3 regions of the Nonomuraea sp. NPDC049269 genome follow, and region 3 is predicted to be linked to each of the others. Evidence: predicted binding sites of a transcription regulator. Region 3 holds the regulator's gene; each other region holds the start of a gene.
The links. The regulator HrcA, encoded in region 3, represses chaperone genes, less so after heat shock. The targets are predictions, from matches to a motif close to TTGGCACTCTCNNNNNGAGAGTGCCAA.
Positions count from the first base shown of each region.

Region 1: the regulator HrcA is predicted to act here: its motif matches at 1,797-1,823, upstream of ACGFNP_RS54330 (DNA starvation/stationary phase protection protein).
Region 2: the regulator HrcA is predicted to act here: its motif matches at 1,983-2,009, upstream of groES (co-chaperone GroES).

Region 1 covers NZ_JBICSO010000013.1:75,672-78,943, forward strand. Annotated here, with positions in the region: gene ACGFNP_RS54325 (alkaline phosphatase PhoX) at 1-870, opposite strand, end outside; gene ACGFNP_RS54330 (DNA starvation/stationary phase protection protein) at 1,257-1,724, opposite strand; gene ACGFNP_RS54335 (MerR family transcriptional regulator) at 1,833-2,699, shown strand; gene ACGFNP_RS54340 (VIT domain-containing protein) at 2,696-3,272, shown strand, end outside.
Region 2 covers NZ_JBICSO010000002.1:1,409,962-1,413,233, reverse strand. Annotated here, with positions in the region: gene groL (chaperonin GroEL) at 1-1,497, opposite strand, end outside; gene groES (co-chaperone GroES) at 1,582-1,896, opposite strand; gene ACGFNP_RS16800 (methyltransferase domain-containing protein) at 2,320-3,272, shown strand, end outside.
Region 3 covers NZ_JBICSO010000007.1:662,026-665,297, reverse strand. Annotated here, with positions in the region: gene ACGFNP_RS38660 (hypothetical protein) at 1-563, opposite strand, end outside; gene hrcA (heat-inducible transcriptional repressor HrcA) at 930-1,943, shown strand; gene dnaJ (molecular chaperone DnaJ) at 1,955-3,094, shown strand; gene ACGFNP_RS38645 (ATP-binding protein) at 3,081-3,272, opposite strand, start outside.

The sequences.
Region 1 (3,272 bases), on a different contig from region 3:
CCGGTCGGGCGTGATGAGGTCGATCTGCGTCGACTGCCTGGCGACGTACAGGTCGCCCGACGGTGCCGCGGTGATGGCGCGTACGCCGTCGCAGATCCGGTCGAGTGTGGAGGTCTCGGCGTCGTAGGCCCACAGGCCGCTGTCGCCCTCGGTGGTGAAGTAGCAGACGCCGCCCGCGTAGTGGCAGCCCTCGCCGCCGTCGAAGTGGCGGGCGTCCTCTATCTGATGGCGCGTGGCCTTGAGCAGGGCGGCGGGCGAGGGCACCGGCTTCCAGTCGCCGCCGTCGCAGAGCACCTCCAGGGTGCCCTCGGTGAGATCGCCCCAATCGCCCGGCCTGAACCGGTAGAAGCACCCGTCGGGCTCTCCCTCCGTCAGGTAGACGACCTGCCGGTCGGGGTCGCAGGCGGCGGCCTCATGCTTGAAGCGGCCCATGGCCAGGCGGGGGCGCCCGGCGCGGGTGCCGTACGGGTCGCATTCGAAGACCCGGCCGCGGTGGCCGAGCTCGCACGAGAGCCAGCTGTCCCACGGCGTCGCGCCGCCCGCGCGGTTGAGGTCGGTGCCGGACAGGATGCGGTACGCGTCCGCGATCGAACCGTCGGCACGGAAGCGGAGCGCGGACGCGCCGCCGAGCAGCGGCAGCTCGGAGTTGGACACATAGATCCAGCCGGTGTCATCGGGGAAGCACGCGCCACCGTCGGGTGCCGCGTGCCAGGTCAGCCCGGCCACCTTCTGGCCCGAGCGGGCCACGATCCGGCCGCTGAACCCCCCGGGCAAGGCCAGATCGTCGCCGCCGGGCGGCTCCAGGGGGCCATATGGGCTCATCCCGCCCTGCCGAAGCGGACCCGTGCGGAGGAGCGTCTTGCTGGACATCGTGGAGCCTCCCTCTAAGTGCCACGCTAGTCGACCTCACCGACATGAATGCCAGGGATGTGCGAGATCAAACTCTGCGCGAACCTCAGGCGTGATCCAGCGACATCGGCACGGTTGCCACCAGTACCGCCCACTTCAGCACCGCTCACTTCAGCACGGCGAACCAGCGGTCGGCCTCACTGTGGCAGCCGGGACCTCCGCAGTGTCCGCCGCGCAGAAACCTCTGCCCCGCATCGGCCACCGTCTCCGCGATCCCCGCGCACGCGGGTGGGGATCGCGGAGGGCAGGGGGTTGTCGAGCGCGACGGCGGCCCGTCCGGCCGTCGCGGTGAGGCTGAAGGCCGGGTCAGAGCGGGCGGGCTCCCGGGCCGGTGCATGGTGCCGAGGTCAGCTCTGGGCCTGGAACATCCAGTGCTGTTTGTCGATGTCCTGAGCCACGGCGATGAGCCGGTCCTGGGAGACGGGGTCCGGCTCGTCGGTCGCGGCGATGCGCTCGCGCATCCGGTTGCCGATGCTCTCCAGGATGTCCGTCATCGTCGCCACGACCTTGCCGTCCTCGATCCAGCCGTTCTCCGGCTGCGAGAGCTTGGTGGACTTGGCGACGGTGGCCGCGCGGCCGTCCGGGCTGAGTCCCAGGGCGACGGCGCGTTCGGCGATGGTGTCGGCGTGCTCGCGGGCCAGGGCGGTGAGCTCGTCGAGCTGGAGGTGGATCTGCCGGAAGTGCGGGCCGGTCAGGTTCCAGTGCATCTGCTTGGCGAGCAGTGAGAGATCGATGAGATCGACCAGTGCTCCCTGGAGGGCCGTCGCGACCGTGTTCTTCGCGTCGCCCGAGAGCGGACCGGTGATCGTAGCCATGATGTGTTCCTCCCCGTGGTTCGACATCAGGGTCTTTTGCGTAGAACACCCCACTTACCCGCAGCCTTCCGATTGACACTGCAATAATGACAGTGTAATTGTGAAGGTATGAGCGACACCTGGACCATCCGCGAGCTGGCGGAGCGCGCCGCCGACGCGTTGCGCGCCCATGCGCAGCCGCTCAACGGCCGGGTCCGCGACGTGCCCGGGGAGCGCTTGATCAGGTGGTACACCACGATCGGCCTCGTCGACCCGCCGCTGACCAGGCGCGGCAGGATCGCCCAGTACGGCAAGCGGCACCTGCTGCAGCTCGTGGCGATCAAGCGGCTCCAGGCCGCCGGGCGGTCGATCGCGGAGATCCAGACCGCCCTGACCGGCGCGACGGACACCACCTTGGAGCGGACGGCCCACCCCGAAGGGCCGACCTCGGACGAGGACATTGCCGCAGTGGGGGCCGGCCTGATCCTCAGCGAGGAGGCTCGGGGTGCGGCGGGTCACCCGAACGGTGAGGCGTCCGAGACGGAGATGCCCCAGACGGAGACGCCCGAGGCGGCGGACCTCCTCGACGACTCGGCGGCCGGGTCCAGGAGCCCGCGTGGCCGCTTCTGGGCCGAACGTCCCACCGACGGCACCGGCACCGCCCTTCCGCATCCGCGCCCCGCCGACGCTCCCCATCCCTCCAGCGCCGCCCTGCCCCCTGGCGCCACCGCTCCCGCCGATACTCTCCCGTCCCCCAATGCGGCCATGCCCGCCGGCGTTGTCTGGTCTGCCGGCCCTCCCCCGCCCAGCGGTGCCGGCCGACCCGCGCGTGCCACCCAGCCCAGTGGGGCGCTGGTGCGTGGGGTCAGGCTCGCCGACGGGGTCACGCTCGTGCTCGACGGCGCCGGCCGTACCCCGGCTGAAGACGACATCCAGGCGGTACTCGCCGCGGCGGCGCCGCTGCTGGCGCTGCTCGAAGAGAGGAAGCTGATATGAAGATCACTTCGCTGGAGCCCACCCGGTGCCTGCCGGTGCCGGACGCCGGGTTCGGCGCGCTGCGGACCGCGCGCGGGAACCTGCCCCTGGAGAGCGTGGACGTGTCCGCCGACATTTCCGGATTGGTGGCCGGGGTCGAGGTGACGCAGGGCTTCCGCAATCCGTACGACGTCACGCTGGAGGCCACGTACGTCTTCCCGCTGCCTGACCGCGCGGCGGTGACGGGGTTCAGGATGGAGGCCGACGACCGGGTGATCGAGGGCGTGCTCAAGGAGCGCGGCCAGGCCAGGGCCGACTACGACCAGGCGCTGCGCGAGGGGAAGCGGGCCGCGATCGCCGAGGAGGACCGGCCCGACGTGTTCACGATCAGGGTGGGCAACCTGCTGCCCGGCGAGCGGGTGACGGTCAGGCTCACGCTGAGCCAGCCGCTGCCGTACGAGGACGGCGCGGCCACGTTCCGCTTCCCGCTGGTCGTCGCCCCCCGCTACATTCCGGGCACCCCGCTCGACGGCCCCGGCTCCGGTGACGGCACCGCGCCCGACACCGACGCGGTGCCCGACGCCTCGCGGATCA
Region 2 (3,272 bases), on a different contig from region 3:
CGAGCGGGTGACCTTGACCGGGTCGATGACGCCCTCGCTGAGCAGGTCGACGTACTCGCCCGTGGCGGCGTTGAGGCCGTGGCCCGCGGACAGCTCCGAGACCTTGTGGGTGACCACGTAGCCCTCGAGACCGGCGTTCTCGGCGATCCAGCGCGTCGGCTCGACCAGCGAGCGGCGGACGATGGCGACACCGGTCGCCTCGTCGCCCGTCAGACCGAGGTCGTCGAGGTCCTTGGAGACGTGGATCAGCGCGGAGCCACCGCCGGAGACGATGCCCTCCTCGATCGCGGCCCGCGTAGCGGAGATCGCGTCCTCGAGACGGTGCTTCTTCTCCTTGAGCTCCACCTCGGTGGCAGCGCCGACGCGCAGCACGCACACGCCGCCGGCCAGCTTGGCCAGGCGCTCCTGCAGCTTCTCGCGGTCCCAGTCGGAGTCGGACTGCTCGATGGCGAGCTTGATCTCCTTGACCCGGTCCTCGATCGCCTTCGCGTCACCGGCGCCGTCGACGATGGTCGTGGCGTCCTTGGTGACGACGATGCGGCGAGCGGTGCCGAGTACCTCAAGGCCGACGTTCTCGAGCTTGAGACCGACTTCCTCGCTCACGACCTGGCCACCGGTGAGGATGGCGATGTCCTGCAGCATCGCCTTGCGGCGGTCGCCGAAGCCCGGAGCCTTGACGGCCACGGAGGTGAACGTGCCACGGATCTTGTTGGTGACCAGAACGGCCAGGGCCTCGCCCTCGACGTCCTCGGCGACCACGAGCAGCGGCTTCTTGGTCTGGGCGATCTGCTCGAGCAGCGGCAGGAAGTCCGCGATCGAGGAGATCTTGCCCTGGGTGAGCAGAATGTAGGCGTCCTCGAGGACGGACTCCATGCGCTCGGGGTCGGTCACCATGTACGCCGACAGGTAGCCCTTGTCGAACTGGAGGCCCTCGGTGAACTCGAGCTCCATGCCCATGGCGTTGGACTCTTCGACGGTGAGAACACCGTCCTTGCCGACCTTGTCGAACGCCTCGGCGATCAGGTCGCCGATCTTGGCGTCCTGAGCGGAGATGGTCGCGACGTTCGCGATCTCCTTCTTGTCCTCGACCGGGCGCGCGCTGGCGAGCAGCTTGTCGCTGACCGCCTTGGCGGCCTTGTCGATGCCGCGCTTGAGCGACAGCGGCGAAGCGCCGGCCGCCACGTTGCGCAGACCCTCGCGGACCATCGCCTGGGCCAGGACGGTCGCGGTGGTGGTGCCGTCACCGGCGACGTCGTTGGTCTTGGTGGCGACTTCCTTGGCGAGCTGGGCGCCGAGGTTCTCGTAGCGCTCCTCCAGCTCGATCTCACGAGCGATGGTCACGCCGTCGTTCGTGATCGTCGGAGCACCGAACTTCTTGTCGATGACGACGTTGCGGCCACGCGGGCCGAGGGTAACCTTCACGGCGTCCGCGAGGGCGTTGACGCCGCGCTCAAGCGCGCGGCGGGCGTCCTCGTCGAACGCTAGGATCTTGGCCATGCTGAAAGTCCTCTCCTAGCGTCGAAAGCCCCGGCCGCACGCGCTCAGACGAGAAGCGCGCGCCCGGGGCCCGACGCATCCGACTTACTTCTCGATGATCGCGAGAACGTCGCGGGCGGAGAGCACGAGGTACTCCTCGCCGCCGTACTTGACCTCGGTGCCGCCGTACTTGCTGTAGAGGACGATGTCGCCCTCAGCGACGTCAAGCGGAATGCGCTTGTCGCCGTCCTCATCCCAGTTGCCCGGGCCCACCGCGAGGACCTTGCCCTCTTGCGGCTTCTCCTTGGCGGTGTCAGGGATGACCAGGCCGGAAGCGGTCGTCTGCTCGGCCTCAAGCGGCTGAACCACAATGCGGTCGCCGAGCGGCTTAACGGGAACCTTGGTGGCGGTCGTCACGATCGGACCTCCCCTTCAGATTTGAATGATCTAGAAGAGGCGACCAGCGGGGCCTGCCGTCGCGGGTGTCAGACCTGCCTCGTCGCACGTTGGCACTCTCAAGGGGAGAGTGCCAACAGGAAACATATGCAAGAGGGGCTTGACAGTCAACACGAACGCGTCTGCTCAGAGCGATCAGGCCCAAGAGCTTGCCCAAGGTTGGGAGTAAATGGGGTGACACGTGCTCGTGGGGTACGGCGGATGCGTGAGTACGCACGAGTACCCGCTTTACGCGCACAGCGGACACATCAGTCCACCAGCCGTATCTGGCCAGGCAGCCGCGTCAGACCACCGCAACGCGTGCGGCCACCCGTCCCTTCACCACCGCCTTCGCGCCTACGGGGTCGCGGCCTGGAGCGTGGCGGGGAGGCGCTAGCGTGGTGTGACGTGGATCTCGACGCCTTCACCGAGTTGCTCACCCCGCGCGGGCAGCGCGCTCTGGCCGAGGCCGTCGAGCTGGTGGGGGCCGATCCGGTGGCCGCCGCGACGAGACTGCGCAGGACGTACGACGCCGCGCTCACCTCGGCCGCGCTCACCCAGGCGGGGCTACGCGACCGCGCCAGAGCCAAGTTCGGCGCCGACGCGGCCAGCATGTACTTCACTCCGCACGGCCTGGAGCAGGCCACCCGCGCCGAGGTCGGCGCCCACCGCGCCCGCCGCCTGGCCACACCCACCGACGGAACGCGGGCCACATCCGGCGAAGCGCAGGGCGCGGCCAGGGAAACGCCGGTCGCGGCCGGTGGCAGGCCTGGCTGGGCCGGAGAAACGCGGGTCGTGACCAGTGGAACGCGGGTGGTGGACGTCTGCTGCGGGATCGGCGGCGACTTCATCGCGCTGGCCCGCGCCGGGTGCCTCGTGGACGCCGTGGACCTCGATCCGCTGACCGTCGCGGTCGCCCGGGCCAACGCCGAAGCGCTCGGGCTCGGGGAGCGGGTCACCGTCCGGGTGGGCGACGCCGCGACGGTCTCGCCGGAGGAGTATGACTGGCTGTTCGCCGACCCTGCCCGCCGTACGAGCCGGGGCAGGACGTTCGACCCCATGGCCTACTCGCCACCGTGGCCGGTCGTGCTCGACCTGGTCGCCAGGGCCCCGCGGGCCTGTCTGAAGGTGGCTCCGGGGATCCCGTACGAGTTCATCCCGGCCGGCGCCGAAGCCGAGTGGGTGTCGTACAAGGGCGAGGTAAAAGAAGCGGCCCTCTGGACAGGCTCCATCGACGCCACGACCAGGGCCGGCACCCCAGACACAACCGGCGCCCCCAGAACAGACGAAGCGCCCACAATCGGCGCCACAGGTCCGATCGGCGCTGTTGAGCGGCCGGGCGATGTGGTGCCACCGGCGAC
Region 3 (3,272 bases):
TTGCGGTGAGAGCTGCGGCGGGTCACGACCATGATCGTCGTGATGATGGCGGCCAGCACGCCCAGCCCCGGGATCACCACCAGCGCCGCCACGCCGCCCACCAGGCCGCCCGCGGAGGCCACGAGGTCGTGGCCGACGCCGAAGCGCGCGCTCGCCGGCTCCTGGGTCGCGCAGGTGAGCTGGTAGTCGCCCTTGGCCGGCGCGTTGACCACGAGGATGAGCTGCCACTTGGTGGCGCCCTCGGAGACGGTCTCGGTGCCGGAGACCTTGGCGAGCTTGGCCTGGCCGGAGCCGCCGTCGATGCGGCACGTGTAATGGACCTGGCTCGTGCTGGACAGGTACACCGCCGGCTTGTCCGCCGGATCCAACGGCACGGTGACGCTCTCGCCCGCCGCGAACGTCTTGGACGGAGCCGCCGCGGTCACCGTGTTGAACACGCCGCCCACGAACAATCCCACCCCGGCCACCACGCTGAGCAGGGCCAGCCCCCACGCGACCGCGATCCACCGCATCCGCGGCCTGATCTGCTTCGGGTCAACCTGCGGGCCGGACCGCTGCGGCATCCCGTAAGGTCCCGGCTGGTACGGCTGCCCGTAGGGGCCGGTCTGGTAGGGCTGCTGGCCATACTGGGGCTGGCCGTACTGAGGTTGACCGTACTGAGGTTGACCGTATTGCGGCTGACCGTATGGGGGCGGCGGCGGAGGGCCGTACTGGGGAGGCTGACCCTGGTAAGGACCCTGGCCCGGCGGCGGACCGTAGGAAGGGGGCTGGGAATCGTCGGTCATATCGGCCAGTGTGAGCCCTATGGGCGGCCACTCGCTAGCACCGGCGTTATCGCACCTTGTGGGCGAGAGCCGTACACTTGGCACTCGGGAACACAGAGTGCTAGACCTGTCGTTTCTTGAAAGGCACAGGTAGGAGGTGAGCGCGTGCTCGACGATAGAAAGCTGGCGGTGCTCCGCGCCATTGTCGAAGACTACGTGTCCACCAACGAGCCGGTGGGCTCCAGGGCCCTCGCCGAACGCCACAACCTGAAGGTCTCCCCGGCAACGGTCAGGAACGACATGGCCGCGCTGGAGGAGGAGGGCTACATCACCCAGCCGCACACCAGCGCGGGCCGCGTGCCGACGGACAAGGGCTATCGCCTGTTCGTCGACCGGCTCTCGCAGGTCAAGCCGCTCTCCGGGGCGGAGCGCCGGGCGATCGAGACGTTCCTCGCGGGCGCGGTCGACCTCGACGACGTGGTCACCCGCACGGTGCGGCTGCTCGCGCAGCTCACCAGGCAGGTCGCGGTCGTGCAATACCCGACGCTGACCCGTTCGACGGTCCGGCACGTCGAGCTCGTGCCGCTGCACGACCGGCGGATCATGCTCGTGCTGATCACCAATACGGGCCGCGTCGAGCAGCGCGTGGTCGAGCTGCCCGAGGTGGTGGAGGACACCCGCATCGCGCACCTGCGTGCGGTGCTCAACGCCTGCCTCGACGGCTGCGGCCTGGTCAACGTGCCCGAGTTGGTCGCCGACCTGCCGGAGCGGCTGCCCGTCGAGGACCGTCCGGTGGTGGCCACGATTCTGTCGGTGCTGCTCGAGACACTCGTCGAGCGCCACGACGAGAAGATCGTGTTCGCCGGTGCGGCCAACCTCGCCGGAGCCGACTTCTCGACCGGGCTGCGCGACGTGCTCGAAGCACTGGAGGAGCAGGTCGTGCTCATGCGGCTGCTCGGCGAGACTTCCACAGACACCCCGTCCACGCTCACCGTGCGCATCGGTTCCGAGAACCCGTTCCTCCGTGGCACGTCGATCGTCGCAACCGGATACGGTTCTGGTGACAACGAACTGGCCCGGCTCGGCGTGCTGGGTCCCACGAGGATGGACTACCCCGTGACGATGGGCGCCGTGCGCGCGGTGGCACGCTACGTCAGCCAGATCCTGGCTGCATCATAAGAGGTCGATAAGTGGCAAACAGCGACTACTACGCCACCCTCGGGGTGCGCCGTGACGCCAGTCCGGAAGAGATCAAGAAGGCCTACCGCAGGCTGGCCCGCGAACTCCACCCTGACGTCAATCCGGACCCCGCGACCCAGGAGCGGTTCAAGGAGATCACGCAGGCCTACGAGGTCCTGTCCGACGCGAACAAGCGCCAGATGTACGACCTGGGCGCCGACCCCTTCGGCGGCGCGGCCGCGGGCCAGGGCGCGGCCGGCTTCGGCGCGGGCTTCCCGTTCAGCGACATCATGGACGCCTTCTTCGGTACGGCCGGCGGCGCCCGAGGCCCCCGCTCGCGGGCCAGGAGAGGGCGCAACGCGACCATCCGCGTCGAGCTCGACCTGCGCGAGACCGCGTTCGGCACCACCCGCGAGCTGGTCGTCGACACGGCCGTGCTCTGCGAGGTCTGCCAGGGCGCGGGCGCCGCGTCGGGCACCCACCCCGACACCTGTGACATGTGCAACGGGCGTGGCGAGATCTCCCAGGTCACCCGGTCGTTCCTGGGCCAGGTCATGACCTCCAGGCCGTGCCCCCAGTGTGGCGGCTTCGGGACGATCATCCGGCACCCGTGCCAGGAGTGCTCGGGCGACGGCCGTGTGCGCACCCGCCGTACGATCAAGGTCCGCATCCCCGCGGGCGTCGAGGACGGCACGCACATCCAGCTCGCCGGCGAGGGCGAGGTCGGCCCCGGCGGCGGCCCGCCCGGAGACCTCTTCCTGGAGATCGTCGAGCGCCCGCACGAGATCTTCGAGCGGCGTGGCGACGACCTGCACTGCACGGTCCAGATCCCGATGACGGCCGCCGCGCTCGGCACCAACCTCGCCGTGGAGACGCTCGACGGTTCCGAGGAGGTCGACGTGCGGCCGGGCACGCAGTCGGGCCAGGTCATCACGATGTACGGCAGGGGCGTGCAGCGGCTCAACGAGACGGGCCGCGGCGACCTGCTCATCCACGTCAACGTGGAGACTCCGCTGCGGCTCGACGAGGCGCAGGAGGAGCTGCTGCGCGAGCTGGCCAAGCAGCGTGGCGAGGAGCGGCCGCCCGGTAAGTTCGCCCCGGGGACACAGGGGTTCTTCTCGCGGCTGAGGGACGCCTTCAACGGCCGCTGACCCGTCGTGGCACCAGAAGCTTGCGCGGGAGGGCCACCCGGGCGGTGATGCCGTGTGGCGGCGATGCGTCGAGCCACACCCGCGCGCCGAGCCGCTCGGCCAGCCTGCCGACCACGTAGTGGCCGAGATAGCGGGTGGGGGCGGCGAAGAAGCGCCGCTCGCCGCGTAGCCGGGCGTT